DNA from 3 places in the Neobacillus sp. PVCKKU3 genome. Region 3 is predicted to be linked to each of the others. Evidence: riboswitches for the same ligand, from Rfam matches in the RefSeq annotation. Region 3 holds a riboswitch; each other region holds the start of a gene.
The links. Region 3 has a riboswitch for cyclic di-GMP ahead of ACNQGS_RS09505 (anti-repressor SinI family protein). Riboswitches for the same ligand answer to the same signal wherever they lie in the genome.

Region 1 (4,198 bases), on a different contig from region 3:
GCAGGCGTCAAAACCTTTTTACCGGCAAATTCTCTTGGGAATACGGTGATGCGGTTGTTGATATCGGCATCCGTTAGCCCCTTATTGTCCTTAATCGCTGTCCGTACTACGTTGGCAATAATATTTCGGATATTATCCTGCGTATCCGCTGTTAAGGATGACGCATTTTTCGGATTCGGCGGTTCCACTCCGACGTTAATGGTCAAATCGTCAATCGTATACGGGCTTTCTACCATTTCCTTTGTAATCCGGTTGAATTCATAGTTGACGCGATTAACTTTTTCCTGGTAGTCATTTTTTCCGCCGCTGCCTTCAGCCGCATAGGCAGGCACATCGCCTTCACCGGTGCCGTCCACTCCGCTTGGAACGGCTCCCGATCCGCTGTAGGATTTCGTGACCTCTTCAACACTAACAGCCATTCCTTTATCGGAATCCGGAAGCGGTTCGACTAAATTCTGCTGCGTCCTCACCTGGTCGAAATTCAGCTTCACAAAGGTCTGGACCAGCACCTTATCCTGTCCGAGCATCGTGCCGAGCATCTGCTGGATGCTGCGCTGAATGTCCGCCTCTACCTTTTGCTTGATCTCTCGTTGGCTTTCATAGCTGTCTACCCCGGCAAAGGCATTATCGCCCGACTGCGGCAAAGACAGAAGCTGGCCATTTTCATCAGTGATGACGATGTTTTCTTCTGGCAGATTAGGAATACTCTTCGATGCTAGATGGTAAAGAGCTTTAATCTGTTGTTTTTCCAATTCGTAACCAGGCTCGAGATCAACAATAATCGATGCGCTCGCTTTCCCTTCCTCCTCCGGCCGAATAAACACGCTGTCCTTCGGAAGAGTAATCATGACCTCCGCATTTTTGACGCCGTTGATTTTCGTCATTAAATTGGCCAGCTGCCCTTGAATGACTTCCCTCTCGATGGCATCAAGCTCGCGGTCGGTTACGCCAAATTTCAAATCCTTTGTCTGCTCCGAAAAACTAATCGGACCGTTCTTTGGATACCCTTCTGCCGCCAGGTTGACGATCAGGTCTGCTGCCTGCTCTTTCGGAACGAGGATTTGTGTGCCATTATTGGACACTTCTATGTCCGTAACCCCCTGCTTTTCCAAGACGGCCTTAATCTCGCCAATTTCCTTTTGACTCAAGCTATTGGCATACAAAGGCACGAGGCTGGGCTTGGAAAAATAAAAAATACCAACGCTGAGAAGGGCCACTACTAAAATAAACGTACCAATATACAATGTTTTATTTTTCTTGCTCGCGTTTTTCCAAAACTGCGAGAGTTTTTCCTTGAAATCATTAAATTTCTGATTCATAAGCCCTCCGCTATGCTAGCCAAAAATCGGCTGCACCTTTAAAACCTGCATTCTTTACATGACTTCCTGATAAGGTGATGCACAAGAACCGTCCCTATGCCTCAGTGAAAAATGATGCACAAGAACCGTCCCCATGCCTCAAACTTGCATTCTCATGATTTCTTGGTAGGCTTCGACTACTTTGTCCCTTACTTGGGTTGTCAGCTGCAGGGCGATTTGTGCTTTTTGTGCAGCTATGGTGACGTCATGGATATTTTTTATTTCACCTGTGGCTATTTTTTCGGACATGTTTTCCGATTGGACAATTGTTTCATTTGCTTTCTGTAAGGCCTCGCTTAACGAGTTCGAAAAAGAGGTGCCTGACACGGAAGCGGGCTGTGCATTTTGAGTTTTTCCCACGATCGATGCTTGCGCCGGAAACAGCTGATCAATTCTCATTCTTTAACACTCCTTATCTGCCAATATCTAAGGCTTTCAGCGACATATTTTTTCCAACATTAAAGGCTGTGATGTTCGCTTCATAGGTACGGGAGGCTGTCATCAGATCGACCATTTCTTTTGTAATGTCCACGTTTGGCATCATCACGTAGCCTTCATTATTGGCATCGGGATGGGTCGGGTCATAAACCGGCCGAAACGGAGTCTTGTCTTCTACGATTCTTGTAACCTTGACCCCATTTGAATTCATTTCATTTTGCAAGAATTGGCTGAATGGGGTCCCTCCCGTCCCATTCGCTTGCACCTCGACCATCTTCCGCCGGTAAGGCATCCAGACCCCATCCACCAATTGGCCCCGGGTGGTCGTAGCATTGGCGATGTTGGAGGAGATTGTATCCATTTTTAAGCGCTGGGCAGTTAGGGCTGAAGAACTAATATTTAAGGGTTGGAACATCGACATTATGAATCACCTACCTGCTCTTAATTGCTGTTTTGAGTAAATTGAATTCTTCGCTTATCTGGTATGATAATGTTTGGTACCAAATCGAGTTTTTGGTCAACTCCGTCATCTCACTATCCATATCCACCCCATTGCCGCTATTTTGCATGATAGTAGGTTCCTGGGTCACCAAAGGCTTGCTTGAAGCAGCTATGCCGATTGGGATATGCTTGGCATTGGTTCTCTTCCCGTCAAAGCCAGCACCGGAAAGTTCTTGTTTTAAAATGTCTTCAAAAATAACCTTTTGGGGTTTATAGTTTGGGGTGTTCACATTGGCGATATTATTGGAAATGGCATTATGTCTTAACACAGAGGCATCTAAAGCACGTTGGACGAGATTAATATTTTGAAGCATCGACATGGATCAGCTCTCCTATCAAATATTCAGAATACTCAAATTTTAGTTTTTGGGACATAAAAAAGACCATTCCGAAGAATAGTCTAATAGGGTAAACTATGACTCTTCGGCAACTGGCTGGCGTAATCCCTTCGGATCCTTAGCCCCTATAGCTTTGCGTCGCTGGGTTTCCCCAGGTTTGCTATTATCGGATTGTATTTGTCGATTTTTGGAAATTATATTGTCGAATTTTTCCTACAAAAATAATAATACAATGGTTTTAGTAATCTGACAACAAAATTAATTAAAAAGGCCTACTTAACTTAAATTAGTTAAGCAGGCCGTACTATTTTCAGTGCTTCTTTCCAGGTATCCTGCAGTTCTGTTAACATTTTTTCCACTTCAACTAACAGTTGCTCTTCCTTTTTGATATTCGCCTCTATTAACTTTTCCTTCATGTAATCATAAAGTACTATGAAAGATTTTGAGATTTCGATATCCATATTCAGGGTAACCATTAATTCAGTGACAATTTTTTGAGCCCGCTGGATACGGTCATTAGCCCTTTGCCAGTCTTTTTTCTCCATTGCCATTCTGGCCTGAAGGATAAATTTAATCGCCCCGGTATATAACAAAAGGGGCAGCTCTTCTTTTTTCGCATATAGTACTTGATTATTTTCGTAGGATTGATAGGCATTATTCAGAGCCATCATCTCACACCTTTCCCTTATTTTCGCTTGTCGTAAAAAATTCCGCTTACCGCTGCCGCAGTTGGTTCCCCGTACTGCTGTTTGATTGTTTTCTCTTTTTGTAGAGAACCAATCGCCGCAAGAATCTTTTGCTTGGCCCTAGTTAATTTTTCCTGAAGCTTTCGTTCTAACGGGTGAATGCGCCGGAGCTCTTCCTTGATGGCTTCGCTCATGAGGATGGCGCCGTTACGTTGATCTAGCTCGTTTACTTTCTCAATGCACTGGTCTCGTTCTTGGAGCAGCTGTTCTATAAGTTCTACTTCATTCGTTTCTAGTAGATTGCTTGTCAGCTGATAGTAATCTTTTAAAAACTGCTCTTTTTGTTTCTCCATCGATTACATTCCACCACCCATTTGCTGCATCAGCCAGCTGCTTTGCGTATTCGATTTCTGGATGGCCTGCTCCATCGCCGTGAACTGCTTCCAGTAATAGCTTTCCTTTGTCTGCAGGCGTTTCTCCCAGGAATCAATTTGTTCATCCAGCCTCTTTAACGCTTTGGAAAGATAAGTGTCACTCGAATACCCAGCCGTTTTCGTAATATCCTTCATCGTTTCGTTGAGCTGGTCGTACAATCGCCAGGCGATACCGCTGTTTTGAAACTCATCGGCATTGTTAACTGTGTTGTTGGAGGAAGCCCCCATATCGTATTTTTTTGAAAAAAGCTGAGCGACTTGGTCTAGATTATTTTCCAGTGCAGCTTTTAATTTTATTTCATCGATGACGAGCTTGCCATTATCCCGGTAGTTAGTACTTGAGGTGATGCCGATTTCCGCCAGCGTATCGAAGTCACTGTGCATTATGGCAGGGTCCTTGTCACTGACTTTGGAATAGAGGATGGACCGCATTTTGTCGAGAG
Region 2 (4,198 bases), on a different contig from region 3:
TAAATATCTTCCCGCACCTTTTCATTAATTGCCTGCCAAAGCATGATTTCTACGTCCGAGAGCTGCTTGGATTCCGCCTCTTTTAGGAAAGCGGCAAAATAGTCTAACGGCACTCCGTAAAATCTTGAAATATCCGCCATGATCTCAAACGAAACAGACTTACGATCCCCTTTTTCAAGCATGCTTAAATATTGAAGGGTGATTCCAGTCCCCTTTGCAACTTCTTCAAGTCGTAAATTTCTTTCTAACCTTAATCTTCTTAACTCATGCCCCAATGGAGTGGCCATAATATACCCCCTTCCCCTACTCTATTTCCGAGCTGTATTTAATCGTTATGATATAGTACCAGCTAACTGCGGCTTCAAATAATGTGATAATAAGTTCCTCTGATTTTCTTGGAATTTTAAAATACCTTTGTATTTGATAATGAAGCAGCTCGTGAAAAATAGTTTGTAATTGCTCAGGGTAATCCATTTTTTCGTCGATGATAATTATTTTTTTCTTAGGATAATAAACACCCTTTATATCTTTCAAATCCATAAAAACAATAGGGATGTCATATTTTCTCATTATCTTCTTCGTTAATAAATTGATCTGGGATTGATTAATCGAAATAAACTGCTTATGCAGGTATCCAATGATCGTATAGTAGGTTAGAAACAGAATAAGTACCAGATTAACCTCAAGCTGATTGAAGAAAGATAGTATAGGGAATATAACAGCTACTTCAAACATCATAGGTCCAAACCGGTCCAAAAATAGCTTACTAGATGCTGTCCCAGTCTCTAAATACACATAGACATATTTCAAAACTATGCTTAGAGTCAACATAAGCAGTAAAGTTAGATACCGAGCAAAATAAGTCTTGTCACTATAAACATTATAAATCTCGTTGCAGATAATGATAGTGATAATATACATGGTGAGCAAGGATATCCTGGATTGAATGCTGCCTCTTTTTTGAATGAAGCTAGCAACGAAACAATCAACAAGCAAATAAATGAAACCGTAAACAATGGAGAAACGGTCAAATATGATTAATGATAATATGACATGAAAAAAGGAATAGTCGAAACCGGAAAAAACCTTCAGATTAATTTGGTCAAACAGGACCATAATGCAAAGAAAGAAAACAATATTCCATTCCAGCTCTTCGGGGAAAACAATAAATAAATCTGTCAAAACTATGGAAGGAATCATGAAGAACAAATAGATATGATGCCGCCCGAAATGTTTCATGACGATTCTCCTATTAAGCCGTAATTTTATTCCGTTTTTTATTATGTTACTTGAGAAAATTTACAATTTAAATAATTATTTTTCTACAAAGGAATAAAATTTTGACGGATCTTGTCATTCGAAAAACATTCAATTCCACTATCGTTTAATATATTCTTAATATAGAAGGGTGTAAAATTCTAACTTTATTTTCCTCCTATCTTTTAAACGCACTAACTAAGGTTAGTGCACTTTTTTTCTGTATCCAGCATATTAATAAACCGTTTGTGCGGTTTTCTCACAAATTATTTATAAAAATATATATTCCACTATTGTTGAAGTTATTTACTTTTAATCAAACTTACTTAGTTTTGCTGATTTTGTCGAAAATCAGTTGGGTAATGTCGAAGGGAAAAAATACCTATAAACTATAGTTTAAATTATAATATTTTCATAGATATTTAGTTCTATATACTGAACGAACCCTATGAAGGTGATATCGATATAGGGGGTTAATGGGAAGAGGGTGAGCTATGGAAATTATAACTTCAGGTGATACTTTTAATTTTTTGGGAAGCGATGATATATAACCGGCAATCTGGACACTTAGGTTATATGGAGTTAGTAGTGTAACCGGCCCTCTTAATCATTATTTAAGAGGAGAGAAAAGTTATGGAGAAAATTAGCTTTATAAATGTATTAAGCAAAAAAGCCCTAAGCGCAGTTACTGCGTTGGCAATTTCAGGTCTTGTCCCAACAGGTTTTGCTTTGGCAGGTGAACTTGAGATTACTACCTCTGAATTAGTTGCATCATCCACTAATGTATCTGTTGAGCAAGGAGCAACCCAATCTTTTAATCTTATTGTAAGTTCGGATGGTAATATGACTAATGCAGACGTTAAATTACCTACAAACTTTACAATTGCTGCAAATGGGAGTATTACTACTAGCAATTTAGTTACAGTAAACCTAGCTGGCAAAGATAGTTCTAAAAATGTTCCTGCAACTATTCAAGTTGATCCTACCTTACAACCAGGAACATATTCATTTACCTTTAATAGTACTAATGTTGTCATCACTAATAACAATCAACAAGGAGCAAGCCTAGAAAATAAATTTGGTGACACCATTAAATTTGTTGTAACCAAGAAACAAGTACTAGATACAACTGCTCCAGTAGTCACTGCTACTCCTGATAGAGCTGCAAACACTAATGGCTGGTATAACCAAAATGTAACAGTTAATTTCTCCGCTGTAGATGAAGAAGGTGGATCTGGTCTTTTACCAGGCTCAGTATCTGCACCTGTTATAGTTTCTGAAGACGGAACTCATACTATCACTGGTACAGCTAGTGATATAGCTGGAAATATAGGTACTTCTGCACCAATTACAATAAATTTTGATAAAACAAAACCTATGATTTCAGGAAGCACTGACAAAGTGGCTAATTCTGATGGTTGGTATAATCAGGATGTAACAGTTAGTTTTGATGCTCAAGATGCATTATCTGGTTTAGCAAGTGTAACAGACAATAAAACTCTTGGTGAAGGTGCAGGCCAATCTGTTACTGGTACTGCGACTGATAAGGCTGGCAATAGTGAATCAGCAACGGTTTCTGGTATCAATATTGATAAAACAAAACCTACAATATCAGGTAGCCCTGACAGAGCAGCAAATTCATCTGGTTGGTATAATGGAGATGTTACAGTAAGCTTTACAGCAGACGATGCATTATCTGGTTTAGCAAGTGTAACCGGCAATAAAACTCTTGGTGAAGGCGCAGGCCAATCTGTCACTGGTACTGCGACTGATAAGGCTGGCAATAGTGAATCAGCAACGGTTTCTGGTATTAATATTGATAAAACTGCTCCAACAATTTCAGGTAGCCCTGATAGGAAAGCTAACTCAAACGGTTGGTATAATGATGACGTAGTTGTTACATTTGCTGCAAATGATAACTTATCTGGTGTAGCAAGTTTCACACAACCTGTTACCCTTAGTGAAGAAGGTTTAAACAAATCTGCTACTGGTACTGCAACAGATAAGGCAGGGAATACTAGTGCTCAAGTAACTGTATTTGGTTTAAAAATTGATAAAACAAAACCTGTCATTACTATTGGCGGCCTTACTCTTGAAAACGATGGAGTTGTATCAAACATTGGTACTTTTACGCTTAACCAACTTGCTACATGGTCTGCATCAGATGCATTATCTGGTCTTGCAACTGAAGGAAGCGGTACACTAAATACGGCAACAGCTGGTTTACACACTGTTGAGTTAACAGCAACAGACAGGGCTGGAAATATATTCAATAAGACAATCATATATAACGTTGCCTACAATTTTGGTGGGGTTCTTCAACCAATTATCAATGGTTCAAGCGTGTTCAAGGCAGGCAGCACTATCCCTGTTAAATTCCAATTGACCGATTCTCAAGGAGCATTTGTCTCAACTGCAAATGCAACCATTTCGTTTACAAAAATAACCGATGTAGCTTTAGGTACTGAATTATCGGTAGGTGTCAACAGTACACCTAATACAGGAGATGCGTTTAGATATGACCCAACATCAAATCAGTATATCTACAACTTAAGTACTAAGGGCTTATCAAATGGTTCTTACTATGTCTCTATTAATCTCCATGATGGATCTGATGTTAAAAAAGTGTATTTTAGTTTAAAATAAATAAAGGTGGCCGAGGAAATTAGTAGTCCTCGGCTATTAATATGCTCTATAGATAATGTAAGAAATACTAGCGCCTATCGATAGGTAACGCTATGATATGATACTTATGATTTATAATTAGAAAATTGGGAAAATAATTATTTTAGTGGGCAGTAAGGAGGGTTTTAAGTTAAAGTTCCTCCTTACTGCCTTTAATGTGTCTTATTCGGCAATTTCTTACTAGGCGTATCACTGCCCTGATTCTGTCTGTTTTTTAAATCCTTTGCCTGATTTTCATGTAGCTTTTCGACAAATT
Region 3 (4,198 bases):
GCTTCCTGGCAGGCGCTTGATTATGTAAAAGAAAAGCTGGAAATTGAAATGAACGCGGCGACTGACAATCCACTAATTTTTGATGATGGGGAAAAGGTCATCTCCGGGGGAAACTTCCACGGGCAGCCAATTGCATTTGCAATGGACTTTATGAAAATCGCAGTAGCAGAGCTTGCTAATATTTCGGAACGTCGTGTGGAACGGTTAGTTAATCCACAATTAAGCGATCTGCCGCCGTTTTTAAGCCCGCAGCCAGGCCTGCAATCAGGGGCAATGATTATGCAGTATGCAGCGGCTGCACTTGTTTCAGAAAATAAAACTTTGGCACATCCAGCAAGTGTGGATTCCATTCCATCATCGGCAAACCAAGAGGATCATGTCAGCATGGGGACGATAGCATCAAGGCATGCCCATCAAATCATCCAAAACACTCGCAGGGTCCTTGCGATTGAGATGATTTGCGCCATGCAGGCCGTCGAATATCGCGGTATAGAGAAAATGGCGACCCATACGAAGAACTTCTATGAAAAAGGCCGGGAGCAGGTGGCATCCATTAAGCAGGACCGCATCTTCTCGAAGGATATCGAAAGACTGGCAGAATGGCTGAAAACTGTGGAGTTTTCTCAGTTTATGAAGAAATTAAGCTTCGAAAAATAAACAGAGTAAAAAGGCGTGAAAACTCTTCACGCCTTTTACTCTGTCTGCTCAGGAAGCAGGCGGGCGGTATCCTGCCGCGTGTCCTCTTCCTCAATTCTATTTTTAAAGGCCTCCTGGGTGACAATAAATTCTTCATCCCCAATTGCCTGCTCAGCATGACTCTCGGTCATGGTGTTCTTGGGGAATTCACCCGGATGGTTTTTGTTTTTATGATTAAAATGTTCTCCACGTGCCAAGTCTAACACTCCTTTCGTTATCGCTTGTAGCATGCCCCAATAAAGCTGAAATCATTACCGATTTATTTTTCAACCAAAATGGACCTTTGTTATAATAAATATAGTGAGTATGCTAAAAAGGAGGGCAATAACATGGATATGTTTCATATTGTCTCAGAAGATCGGATTAAAAAAGCATACAATGATGGGGAATTTGATAATCTTCCTGGATATGGAAAACCCCTGAAGCTTGAAGATTTATCAGGTATTCCAGAAGAACTGCGCATGGCTTACAAAATCATGAAAAATGCAGGCTTTTCAGAAGAGGAAAACCATTTACGCAAAGAGATGATGACCATCGAGGATCTCATCAAAAAATGTGACGACAGCGGTGAGAAAGAAGATTTGCAAAAAAGGTTAAATGAAAAGCTACTTCGCTTTAATCAATTGATGTCAAAACGCGGGGCGAAAACAAATTCGTCCATTTTCAAAAATTACGAACAAAAGGTAGAAAAACGGTTTAAATAAATTCTGATTAGCAAAAAAAAAGCTGGCGAGGAGAGAATTTTTACAATTCCTCTTCACCAGCTTTTTCTTCTAATTTAGCAGGCTTGCACATGCGGTCTAAGAAATAACCTGCAAATACCATAAAAGCAATGGGGATTGAAAAGTTTAACACATGAACAATGGTCAATGCCTATCACCTCTATTTTTTTATTTTGAATATTAACAATATTCTGTGTATTATTACATTGTTAATATTATATGCTAATCGTCACAAATTAGACAAATGTTTTCGTCATAAAATCAGGGAAAAAATAAAGAAGGAAAAATTTTCTTCCCACAAATTAGGAGAATATTCGACTTCAAATGCTCTGTTATTTTTATATTCCGTTTTTAAGGAATGGAAATTGAAGGAAAAGTTGTGGAAACTTGACTAAATTTGTCTAACAAGGAAGTTCAGAATATGAAAAACGCTGACAAAAACTAACACTATGTTAAAAAAGGACTAGATATAATGAACTTACTAAATAATAATGTGAATTTAGACCTATAATTTAAGGACTAATAAAAAATAGGAAATTTCAGAAAAGGCAAACCTGGTGAAAGTCAGGGACGCAAAGCCGAGGATCTACGGTGGAAATAGAGAGAAGCTATGATGGCCGGGCTACCTGAAATACGGTTATGTATTTTAGGAGGATGTTAAAATGAAAATGGAAATAGAGCAGCAAATGGAAAAGATTGACAGAGAATGGCTGACACTAATTATGGAAGCTAAGAAAATTGGATTGTCGGTAGAAGAAATACGAAATTTCCTTAGCGGTAACAACAAATCTGAACAGTTTCATACATATCAAAAGCAAAAAGCATCCTACAAGAATTAATCATTCTGTAGGGTGCTTTATTTTTGCTCATATTAGTTATTTTGATTGTTCCGCCATTTATTAAATTCCAAGAACTCGCGGAATTGATCTTTTGAAACACCGGAGGTCATGGCTTCTTTTACCAAATTCATCCAATCGTTGTCCAATTCCGTCTTGTCAATCTGCTCATGTATTAAATGCTCAACTGGAATGTTTAATACTCCGGCAATCTTTTCAAGAAACTGTATGGACGGATTTTTTTGAAGGTTTCTCTCAAGCGAGCTTAAATAGGATTTTGCAACTCCTGCCTGCTCTGCTAATTCAGAAAGTGACATCTTCTTCTCTTGGCGGAATTTCTTTACGCGGTCACCTATCATGGATTCTCACACACCTAAAAATAATTTATAACATCATTCTATCAAAAAGAATTTGAGAGTACCATATTAAGAACAAAGGAATATGGCAAATTATCGAAATTTGCATAATTAATTTTTATATTGAGAAAGTAGTTTTGAAAAATAAGTCCGTTAGCGTTAATATTAAAGTGTTGCCAAAAATGTCATAAAGTAATCGTTTTTATATACCAGGATTCCCACAAATAAGTCTCCAGACAAAAAATTTATTCAAAAAGGCAGGGGAACATTACATGATTGTCTTAAAGTCACAACGAGAAATCGAAGCAATGAAAAAGGCAGGGGAAATCCTCGCTGCCTGTCACAAAGAAATTGCCAAAATGATTAAGCCAGGGATTACCACTTGGGAAATTGATCAGTTTGTAGAGGGATTTTTAAAAAAGCATAATGCCACTCCGGAACAAAAAGGTTATAAGGGCTACGAATACGCAACATGCGCAAGTATTAACGATGAAATCTGCCATGGCTTCCCAAGAAAAGAACCACTGCAGGAAGGGGATATTGTCACAATCGATATGGTTGTTAATTACAACGGAGCCTTGGCTGATTCAGCATGGTCATACGCAGTTGGCGAGGTTTCCGAAGAGACTAAGCATTTATTAAAAGTCACAAAGGAAGCCTTGTACAAGGGAATTGAACAAGCGGTTCCAGGCAACCGGATTGGCGATATCGGTCATGCCATTCAGACTTATGTGGAAAGTGAAGGACTCTCGGTTGTCCGCGACTTTATCGGACATGGGATTGGAGCAGTGATTCATGAAAAGCCGGATGTACCGCATTACGGTTTGCCAGGTAAAGGCCCAAGAATTAAAGAAGGAATGGTCTTTACGATTGAGCCAATGGTTAATATCGGATTATTATTCACCAAAATGGATTCAAACGGATGGACAGCAAGGACCGTTGATAGCACCTATTCCGCCCAATATGAGCACACAATCGCCGTCACCAGAGATGGCGTGATCATTTTAACTGATCAAGATTAAAAAATAAAAAACAGATCTCATACGAGGTCTGTTTTTATTTTTTACGCAAGTTTCCCAATTCTTCAACTAGAGCCTGCATTTCATTAGGGCTGAAGGAATTCTTTTTCATTACCATTTCATAAATCTCTTTCAACTCTTCATACATTTCCTCATCAAAATGGGAAGGTTTAATTGCGCCTAGATTCAAAACCTTTAACTTCTCTTTAATTTGCTCAATCATATATTCAACATTTTCTACCGACTTCAACGATAAATCCATTTTCGGTCACCCTTTCGGAAATTCATATGTCCATCTTTTCATGTTCACTGAATGATGTCAACACAGAAAAATTAGGGCCAGACTTGCATACCCTTTCTAGATAAAGCAAAATAAATGATAGGAAAATTCATTGGAATAATTTTCATTCATTTTTATGATTAAGCAAGGAGAGGTTAAGATGACAAAAAATAAATTTTGGCAGGGAATGCTGATTGGAGCCATTGCTGGCGGAGCGATTAGTCTCTTCGACAAACAAACCCGTCAAATCATGAAGGAGCACGCCTGCAAAGTTTCCGGAAAGGTGTCT

Region 1: linked by a shared signal. The riboswitch ahead of flgB (flagellar basal body rod protein FlgB) and the one ahead of ACNQGS_RS09505 (anti-repressor SinI family protein) in region 3 are both predicted to bind cyclic di-GMP.
Region 2: linked by a shared signal. The riboswitch ahead of ACNQGS_RS03680 (PxKF domain-containing protein) and the one ahead of ACNQGS_RS09505 (anti-repressor SinI family protein) in region 3 are both predicted to bind cyclic di-GMP.

The regions. Positions count from the first base shown of each region.
Region 1 covers NZ_JBLVQN010000015.1:94,651-98,848, reverse strand. Annotated here, with positions in the region: gene fliF (flagellar basal-body MS-ring/collar protein FliF) at 1-1,319, opposite strand, end outside; gene fliE (flagellar hook-basal body complex protein FliE) at 1,458-1,757, opposite strand; gene flgC (flagellar basal body rod protein FlgC) at 1,771-2,217, opposite strand; gene flgB (flagellar basal body rod protein FlgB) at 2,228-2,617, opposite strand; cyclic di-GMP riboswitch class I at 2,720-2,807, opposite strand; gene fliS (flagellar export chaperone FliS) at 2,926-3,303, opposite strand; gene fliT (flagellar protein FliT) at 3,321-3,674, opposite strand; gene fliD (flagellar filament capping protein FliD) at 3,678-4,198, opposite strand, start outside.
Region 2 covers NZ_JBLVQN010000003.1:158,799-162,996, reverse strand. Annotated here, with positions in the region: gene ACNQGS_RS03690 (helix-turn-helix domain-containing protein) at 1-287, opposite strand, end outside; gene ACNQGS_RS03685 (ImmA/IrrE family metallo-endopeptidase) at 304-1,239, opposite strand; cyclic di-GMP riboswitch class II at 1,782-1,866, shown strand; gene ACNQGS_RS03680 (PxKF domain-containing protein) at 1,891-3,903, shown strand; gene ACNQGS_RS03675 (DUF4023 domain-containing protein) at 4,095-4,198, opposite strand, start outside.
Region 3 covers NZ_JBLVQN010000011.1:7,591-11,788, reverse strand. Annotated here, with positions in the region: gene hutH (histidine ammonia-lyase) at 1-657, shown strand, start outside; gene ACNQGS_RS09520 (hypothetical protein) at 693-902, opposite strand; gene ACNQGS_RS09515 (DnaJ family domain-containing protein) at 1,026-1,400, shown strand; gene ACNQGS_RS09510 (hypothetical protein) at 1,441-1,566, opposite strand; cyclic di-GMP riboswitch class I at 1,956-2,048, shown strand; gene ACNQGS_RS09505 (anti-repressor SinI family protein) at 2,081-2,257, shown strand; gene ACNQGS_RS09500 (helix-turn-helix domain-containing protein) at 2,290-2,613, opposite strand; gene map (type I methionyl aminopeptidase) at 2,883-3,632, shown strand; gene ACNQGS_RS09490 (DUF1128 domain-containing protein) at 3,667-3,891, opposite strand; gene ACNQGS_RS09485 (YtxH domain-containing protein) at 4,070-4,198, shown strand, end outside.